2 regions of the Streptomyces sp. NPDC007917 genome follow, and region 1 is predicted to be linked to the other one. Evidence: predicted binding sites of a transcription regulator. Region 1 holds the regulator's gene; the other holds the start of a gene.

Region 1 (4,419 bases):
GCCCACGGTTCCGGGCAGTCGCGCTGGGACGACACGAGCGCGAACGCGCTCCGCGGGTCGGTCCCGCTCGCGTTCCGCATCATCCACAGGAGCAGGGTGGCCGGGTACCGGCCCGCGCGGGTGCCCGGCCAGGCAGCGGACAGCGCCTTCTCGGCCGCCGCGCGGTGCCGCTGCCAGACCGGTCGCCCGGCGCTGCCGGACGCCGCGAGCAGCAGGCAGGTCGCGTACTCCTCGCCGAGCCCGTCCGGGGGCGTGTCGCCGACGGCGCCCAGCAGCGTGATCGCGTACGGGGCGACCGAGGCGGACGCGCCGCGGATCCACAGGTACGTCGAGGCCGAGGCGAGCAGTTCCAGGGCCGTCGCGAGGTCCGGAGCCTCGACCGCCCAGCGCAGGGCCGCCAGCAGATTGTCGTGCTCGGCCGCCAGGACCCGCAGCCACTCCAGCTGTTCGGCCCGGCGCAGACGCGGATCGGCGGTCCGCACCAGGTCCAGGAAATGGCGGGCGTGGGCGCCCCGTGCCGACGCGCGTTCGCCCGCCTCGTCCAACCGCTCGGCGCCGTACGCGCGGATCGTCTCCAGCATCCGGTAACGCCCGCCGCCCGCGGGCTCCAGCAGCGACTTGTCGGCCAGCGACTCCAGCGTCTCGCCGTCCGTGCCGCACACCCGCAGCGCGGCCTCGGCCGTCGCGCCGCCGGCGAAGACCGTGAAACGGCGCGCGGCCCGCTGCTCGGACTCCGAGAGCAGGTCCCAGCTCCAGGCGACCACCGAGCGCAGCGTGCGATGGCGCCCGTCGGCCGTACGGCTGCCGCGGGCCGCGACCCCGAGCCGGTCGTCCAGCCGGCCCACGAGGTCGTCGAGGTCCAGCGTGCGCAGCCGCGCCGCCACCAGCTCGATGGCCAGCGGCAGATCGTCCAGGGCGGCGCAGACGCGCCGTACGAGCCCGGGATCGGCGGTGAAGCCGCGCCGCACCGCGCCGGCCCGGTCGGTGAACAGCCGCACCGCCGCCTCGTCGTCGAGCGGCCGCACCTGCCACACGTTCTCGCCGATGATGCCCAGCGGCTCCCGGCTGGTCGCCAGGACCCGCAGCCGCGGACAGGTCGCCAGCAGCCGCGCCACCAGCGCGGCGGCCTCCTCGACGACGTGCTCGCAGTTGTCCAGGACGAGCAGGAGCATCCGGCCCGACAGCGCGGCGATCAGACGGTCGACCGGCGTGTGGGAGCCGCCTTGCGGCTGGAGCCCGTCCCCGCGCAGACCGAGCGCTCCCAGCAGCGTCTGGGACAGGCCCGCGCCGTCGCGCAGCGGAGCGAGCTCCACGAAGCACACCTCGTCGTCGGCGGCCCCCGCGACCTCCACCGACAGCCGGGTCTTGCCGACACCGCCCGGCCCGATCAGCGTCACCAGCCGGGCCACCCGCAGCAGCTCGGCGACATCGGCCACCTCCTGCTCGCGGCCCACGAAGGACGTCAGCTGGGCGGGCGGTGCGACGGGCGACGGCGACGGGTCGGCGCTCAGCAGCTCCCGGTGCAGCGCGGCGAGTTCGGCCGAGGGGTCGGCGCCCAGCTCCTCGGCCAGGTGGCTCCTGGTCTCCTCGAACACCACCAGCGCCTCGGCCTGCCCGCCCTCCGCGAACAGCGCGCGCATCAGCAGCCCCGCCAGCCGCTCCCTGAGCGGATGGCGTCCGACCAGCTCACGCAACTCCGCTACGGCCGCGCCCTGCTCGCCGAGCCGCAGCTCGGCCTCGATCCGGTCCTCCAGCGCCCCGAGCCGGAGCTCCTCCAGCCGCACGGCGGCGGCCCGGGCCGTCTCGCTGCCGTCGAGCCCGTCCAACGCGGGCCCTCGCCACAGGCCCAGCGCCTCGCGCAGCGCCACGACCGCCCGCCCGGGGTCGCCGTCGCCCAGCGCGGCGCGGCCCTCCCGGGCCAGCCGCTCGAACCGGCAGGCGTCCACGTCCTCGGCCGCGGCCGCGATCCGGTAGCCCGCCCCGGTCCGCTCGATCGCCGCCGCCGGGCCCAGGGCGGTGCGCAGCCTGGACACCTGGGACTGCAGCGCATGCGCCGACACCGCGCCGCCCGGGTCCAGTTCCTCGGCCAGCCGGTCGGCCGACATGACCTCTCCGGGGCGGATCAGCAGCAGCGCCAGCAGCGCCCGCCGGGCCGGGCCGCCCAGCGGAACCTCTGCCCCGTCGTCGCGCCACGCCCGGGTCTCGCCGAGGATTCCGAACCGCATGCCGGCGATTATGCACACGCCAAAGTGGCCCGGTGACCGACGGATCGGTCACCGGGCCACTTTGGCGTACGGCGAGGCCCGGGCGGGGCCGGGGGTTACTCCGGCCGCTTGGGCTTGGGCCGCCACACCACCAGCGCGCTGGTCTGCCGCACCTGGTCGTAGGGGACCAGGTCGCGGCGGTAGGAGGCGTGGACCGCGGCCTCGCGCTGCTGCATCGCCGCGGCCGCGCCCTCGACCGCGGACTGGAGTTCGGCGACGCGCTCCTGCAGGGCCGCGACCTGGTTCTCCAGTTCGATGATGCGCTTGATGCCGGCGAGGTTGATGCCCTCGTCCTGCGAGAGCTGCTGCACCTGGCGGAGCAGCTGGATGTCGCGGGCCGAGTAGCGGCGCCCGCGGCCCGCCGTGCGGCCGGGGGAGACCAGGCCCAGCCGGTCGTACTGGCGCAGGGTCTGCGGGTGCAGCCCGGAGAGCTGGGCGGCGACCGAGATGACGTACACCGGCGACTCGTCCGTCAGCTCGTACGGGTTGCGGCTCCTGGGCCCGCCCATGCCGCCATTCCTGCCTCCGACCCCTCGGCCAGACGTCTCCATCGGGTCACGCTCCCTTCGCGGACTGGAACAGCTCCGCCCGCGGGTCCTCTCCCGCGGTCGCCTCCCGGTACGACTCCAGCGCCTCGCGCGCCTTGTCGCTGAGGTCCTTGGGGACGGTGACCTCGACGGTGACCAGGAGGTCGCCGCGGGTGCCGTCCTTGCGCACCGCGCCCTTGCCGCGGGCGCGCATCGTACGGCCGTTGGGCGTGCCGGCCGGCAGCTTGAGGGTGACCGGAGGGCCGCCGAGCGTGGGGACCTTGATCTCGCCGCCGAGCGCCGCCTCCGGGAGGGTCACGGGCACGGTGACGGTGAGGTTGTCGCCCTTGCGGCCGAAGACCGGGTGGGGGTCCACATGGACCACCACGTACAGGTCGCCGGCGGGGCCGCCGGTCTCGCCCGGGGCGCCCTTGCCGCGCAGCCGGATCCGCTGGCTGTCGCTGACGCCCGCGGGTATCCGGACCTGCATGGTGCGGGCGCTGCGGGCACGGCCGCTGCCCTTGCACACGTCGCAGGGGTTCTGCGCGATCAGGCCGCGGCCGCGGCAGTCCACGCACGGGTCGGTGAGCGAGAAGCCGCCCCCGCCGCCGCGGCTGACCTGGCCGGTGCCGACGCAGGTCGGGCACACGCGCGGGGTGCCGTTCTTGTCGCCGGTGCCCGAGCACGCCTTGCACGGCGCCTGGCTGGACATCCGCAGCGGGACCGTGGCCCCCTCCACCGCCTCGGTGAAGCTCAGCGTCACCTCGGACTCGATGTCCTGGCCGCGGCGCGGCTGGGCACGGGTGGAGGTGCCGCGGTTGAAGAGTCCGCCGAAGACGTCCCCGAGGCCGCCGCCGAAGCCGCCGCCCGCGCCGCCGCCCTGGGGGCCGCCGGCGCCGCCGAAGAGGTCGCCGAGGTCGAAGTTGAAGCCGCCGGGGCCGCCCGCGCCCGGCCCCGGGCGGAATCCGCCGTTGCCGAACAGGGCGCGGGCCTCGTCGTACTCCTTGCGCCGCTTGGGGTCGCCGAGGACGTCGTTCGCCTCGGAGATCTCCTTGAAGCGCTCCTCCGCCTTGGCGTCGCCCTTGTTGGCGTCCGGGTGGAACTCGCGGGCGAGCTTCCGGTACGCCTTCTTGATCTCCGCCTCGGTGGCGTCCTTGGGGACGCCGAGGACTTTGTAGTAGTCCTTCTCGACGAAGTCCTTGGTGCTCATCCTCGACGTCCCTCCTCTCCTGCCACCGCTGTCACATCAGCCACGTCAGCCCTCTTCCGGGCCACCGCTCTCCTCGTCCGGCGTCTCGTCCCCCTTGGGCTGGGCGCCCGGCTGGGGCTCGGCGACCGCGACCCGCGCCGGGCGGATCGTACGCTCGCCGATTCGATACCCCGGCTGCAGAATCTGCACGCACGTGGTTTCGGTGACGTCCGGCGCGTACGCGTGCATCAGCGCCTCGTGCACCAGCGGGTCGAAGGGCTCGCCCTCCTTGCCGAACTGCTGCAGCCCCATCTTCGCCGCGACCGTCTCCAGCGACTCGGCGACGGACTTGAAGCCGCCGACGAGCTCGCCGTGCTCACGGGCGCGGCCGATGTCGTCGAGCACGGGCAGCAGCTCGGACAGGAGGTTCGCCACGGCG
Region 2 (4,419 bases), on a different contig from region 1:
GTCCACCCGCTGCTCCGGGTCGAGACCGGCCGTCGGCTCGTCGAGGAGCAGCAGGTCCGGGTCGTTGACGATCGCCTGCGCGATGCCGACGCGCCGCACCATGCCCCCCGAGAGCGTACGGACCTTCGCGTCGATGCGGTCGGCGAGGCCCACCCGCGCGACGGCGCGCTCGACCGCGGCGGGGGCGGCGGCGCGCGGTGTCTCCTTCAGCCAGGCCATGTAGGCGACGAACTCGCGCACCGTGAAGCCCGGGTAGTAGCCGAACTCCTGCGGCAGATAGCCGAGCCGGCGGCGCACGGCGGTGCGGTGCGCGGGCGCCGAGACATCGCCGCCGAGCAGTTCCACCCGCCCGGCGGTCGGCGGCGCGACCGTCGCGAGCACGCGGATCAGGGAGGTCTTGCCCGCGCCGTTGGGGCCGAGCAGACCGTGGACGCCGGTGCCGAAGGCGAGGTCGACGGCGTTCAGGGCGGTGGTCCTGCGGTGCCGGACCGTCAATCCATGGACAGCGACAGGGACAGAGACGGAGACGGCGCTGTTCAAATGCGCTCCAGGTGGTCGAAGGAGGTACGGCGCAGGGCCAGCAGCCCCGCGCAGACGGCCGCCGCCGCGGCCCAGCAGCTCTGGGCGGCGGGGCCGGACAGGACGGCGGTGAGGGAGTCGGTCAGGGCGTCGGCGAGCGAGCCGTGCTCGCCCTGGCCCGGGGCCGCGAGGAGCGCCGGGGCGCCCACCGCCAGCAGCCAGCCCGCGCCGACCGCCCCGGTGGCGATCCGGCAGCCGACGTACGAGGCGAGGGCGAGCGCGGCGAGCGTGAGCGCGAGCCCCGGCAACAGCCAGGCGGACGCGGCGGGCGCCCCGGCGGCCGCGGGCAGCAGTTGCCCGGCGAGGGTCAGCAGCGGCACGGACGCGGCGAGCACGGCCGCCGTACGGGTCAGCAGCAGCCGCAGCCCGCCGGACGGCGTGGACGCGGCCAGCTCATGCATCGGGTCGGCGTGCCGCCCATACGAGACCGCCACCCCGGCGGACGGCAGTACGGGCGCGAGCGCCAGCAACAGCGGCCGCACTCCGGAGACCCCCGCGGCCCGCGCGGCCCCGGCCGCGATCAAGCCCGTCACGAGCAGCGCGACCAGCCAGGGCCCGCGCAGCGCGGGCCCCGCGGCCCACACCGTCCACGCGCATGCGCCCCGGACCGCGCCCCACCGCCGCGCGGGGGCACCGCCCGCGCCGGCGGCTTCTCGCGCGGCGGGCGTGTCGGCCTGCGTTGTGGGGGAGGGGGTCAGGCCCGGGGCCTGGGCCCCGGCGGCCGGGCGCGCGGGGGCGAGGTTCGTCCCCGGGGCCGTGTCGGCGGACGCGCGGGCGGCGATGGGCCGGGCGCTCGCCCGGGCGCCGGGAGCGTCCGCAGCCGACTTCGACGCCCCGGCCGCGGCGCCCGGGGGAGCGGTTCGCTCGGCGTGCCGGGCCGCCGCGGTTTCCACGGGCGCGGTATCGGGCGTCGGGGACGGGCGCGACACGCCCGGCGCCAGGTGCCGGGCCCCGGCTCCGGCGCCGTCCGCCTCCGCGAAGGCCAGCACCGCCGCCCGGATGTCCGCCAGCGCGGGCGCTGCCGCGCCCGCGCGGACCGCGGCCGAGACGCGCTCCGCGCAGCCGGCACAGGACTCGACGTGCTTCTCGACCGACCACGCGTCGGTCTCCGGCAGCGAGCCGTCGGCGTACGACGCCGCGTGCGCGGGCGTCACGTGCCAGGCGGCGGTGGGGCCGCCGCGCTTGATCAGTCGCCGGAGCGTCATGCGGTGCCTCCGAGAGCGTCCAGGAGGTGCGGGGGTGTGGTGCGCAGCCCGGTCAGGGCGGCGCGGAGTTCTCTGCGGGCGCGTTGGGCGCGGGTTTTGACGGTGCCTTCGGGGATGCCGAGGAACTGCGCGGCCTCGCGGGTGGTGAGCCCGTCGACGACCGTGGCGCGCAGGACGGCGCGCAGTTCGGGGGAGAGGCGGTCGAGGGCGGTGCCGACGTCCCCGTACTCCAGCGCGTCGAGTGCCCGCTCCTCCGCGGAGGGTGCCGTGGCGCGGGCCGGGTCCGGCTGGTGGCGGGCGTGGGCGGCATCGGCCCGGGCGGCGCGGGCGGCGGCGCGCTGGGCGTCGACGAGGCGGCGGGCCGCGATGGTCCACAGCCAGCCGCCCGCCTCGCCGCCGCGGTGCGCGCCGGCGGTGCGCCAGGCCGTCACGAAGGTGTCCTGCAGGACCTCGCCCACGGTCTCGGGGTCCTGGCAGCGGCGCGTGAGGCGCGCGTGCAGCCAGCCCGCGTGCCGGTCGTAGAGCGCGGCGAGCGCCCGCGCGTCTCCCCGCGCGACGGCTCGCAGCAACTCCCCGTCGCTCCGGTCTGGCCCCATGGGGCGGAACAGTTTCACGCCCCTCTATCGCTTACCGAGGGGACGGCGGTTCACCTTCCGCGACACAGCGACGCACTGACGCACCGACGCACCGCGGGACGGTGATCGCTCAGAGCGAACAAGAGGCCGGGAACATCGGCGGGCCTTCGTGCATTGAGTCTGCATAGCTCAACTTGCCTGCCGAAGGGGAGATCATGGCTTCGACGTCCACACCGCTCACCCTGCCCGTGCTGCCCCTCGACGACGAGGTGGTGCTGCCCGGCATGGTGGTGCCGCTGGACCTGTCCGACACCGAGGTACGAGCGGCGGTGGAGGCCGCCCAGGCCGCCGCCCGATCAAGCGGCAGCGGCGGCGGCAAGCCGCGCGTCCTGCTCGTGCCGCGCGTCGACGGGACGTACGCGGGCATGGGCACGCTCGGCACGGTCGAGCAGGTGGGCCGGCTCTCCGACGGCGACCCGGGCGCGCTCATCCGCGGTGTGCGCCGGGTGCGCATAGGCGCGGGGACGACCGGCCCCGGGGCCGCTCTGTGGGTGGAGGGCACCCAGGTCGAGGAGATCGTTCCCGACCCGCTGCCCGGTGCCGTCACCGAGCTGGTCAAGGAGTACAAGGCGCTGGCCACCAGCTGGCTGCGCAAGCGCGGCGCCTGGCAGGTCGTGGACCGGGTGCAGCAGATCGACGACGTCGGCCAGCTGGCCGACAACTCCGGCTACTCGCCGTTCCTGTCCGTCCAGCAGCGCGTGGAGCTGCTGGAGACGGCCGACCCGGTGGCGCGGCTGAAGCTGGCCGTGGGCTGGCTGAGCGAACACCTCGCCGAGCAGGATGTCGCCGAGTCGATCGCCAAGGACGTCCAGGAGGGCGTCGACAAGCAGCAGCGCGAGTTCCTGCTGCGGCGGCAGCTGGAGGCGGTCCGCAAGGAGCTGGCCGAGCTCAACGGTGACCCGGAGGACGAGTCCGACGACTACCGGGCCCGGGTGGAGGCCGCCGACCTTCCCGAGAAGGTGCGCGAGGCGGCCCTCAAGGAGGTCGACAAGCTGGAGCGGGCCTCCGACCAGAGCCCGGAGGGCAGCTGGATCCGCACCTGGCTGGACACCGTCCTGGAGCTGCCCTGGAACGAGCGCACCGAGGACGCGTACGACATCGCCGGCGCCAAGTCCGTGCTCGACGCCGACCACGCGGGCCTGGAGGACGTCAAGGAGCGGATCACCGAGTACCTGGCGGTGCGCAAGCGCCGCGCCGACCGGGGCCTGGGCGTGGTCGGCGGCCGGCGGGGCGGCGCGGTGCTGGCCCTGGTGGGCCCGCCCGGCGTCGGCAAGACCTCGCTCGGCGAGTCGGTCGCCCGCGCGATGGGGCGCAAGTTCGTGCGCGTCGCGCTCGGCGGCGTCCGTGACGAGGCGGAGATCCGCGGCCACCGGCGTACGTACGTCGGGGCGCTGCCCGGCCGGATCGTACGGGCCATCAAGGAGGCGGGCTCGATGAACCCGGTCGTCCTCCTCGACGAGATCGACAAGGTCGGCTCCGACTTCCGCGGCGACCCCGCCGCGGCCCTGCTCGAAGTCCTGGACCCGGCGCAGAACCACACCTTCCGCGACCACTACCTGGAGGTCGAACTCGACCTGAGCGACGTGGTCTTCCTCGCCACGGCCAACGTCCTGGAGGCCATCCCCGAGGCCCTGCTCGACCGCATGGAGCTGGTGCGCCTGGACGGCTACACCGAGGACGAGAAGGTCACCATCGCCCGCGACCACCTGCTGCCCCGCCAGCTGGAGCGGGCCGGCCTGGAGCCGGGCGAGGTGACGCTGGAGGAGGGCGCGCTGCGCAAGCTGGCCGGGGAGTACACCCGCGAGGCGGGCGTACGGACCCTGGAGCGGGCCATCGCGCGGCTGCTGCGCAAGGTGGCGGCCCAGCACGAGCTGGGCGAGCGGGAGCTGCCGTTCACGGTCGGCACCGACGAGCTGCGGCCGCTGATCGGCCGCCCGCACCACACCCCCGAGTCCGCCCAGGACCCGGCCGAGCGGCGCACCGCGGTGCCGGGCGTGGCG

What was found. Region 1 encodes HspR, which represses chaperone genes until heat shock. Its sites were predicted from a motif close to TTGAGNNNNNNNNNCTCAA; they were not measured.
Region 2: the regulator HspR is predicted to act here: its motif matches at 2,534-2,552, upstream of lon (endopeptidase La).

The regions. Positions count from the first base shown of each region.
Region 1 is NZ_JBIBKK010000019.1:35,064-39,482, reverse strand. It holds gene ACFZDL_RS31140 (BTAD domain-containing putative transcriptional regulator) at 1-2,225, opposite strand, end outside; gene ACFZDL_RS31135 (heat shock protein transcriptional repressor HspR) at 2,321-2,773, opposite strand; gene dnaJ (molecular chaperone DnaJ) at 2,820-4,001, opposite strand; gene grpE (nucleotide exchange factor GrpE) at 4,047-4,419, opposite strand, start outside.
Region 2 is NZ_JBIBKK010000013.1:166,699-171,117, forward strand. It holds gene ACFZDL_RS26080 (ATP-binding cassette domain-containing protein) at 1-495, opposite strand, end outside; gene ACFZDL_RS26085 (zf-HC2 domain-containing protein) at 537-1,784, opposite strand; gene ACFZDL_RS26090 (RNA polymerase sigma factor) at 1,781-2,380, opposite strand; gene lon (endopeptidase La) at 2,575-4,419, shown strand, end outside.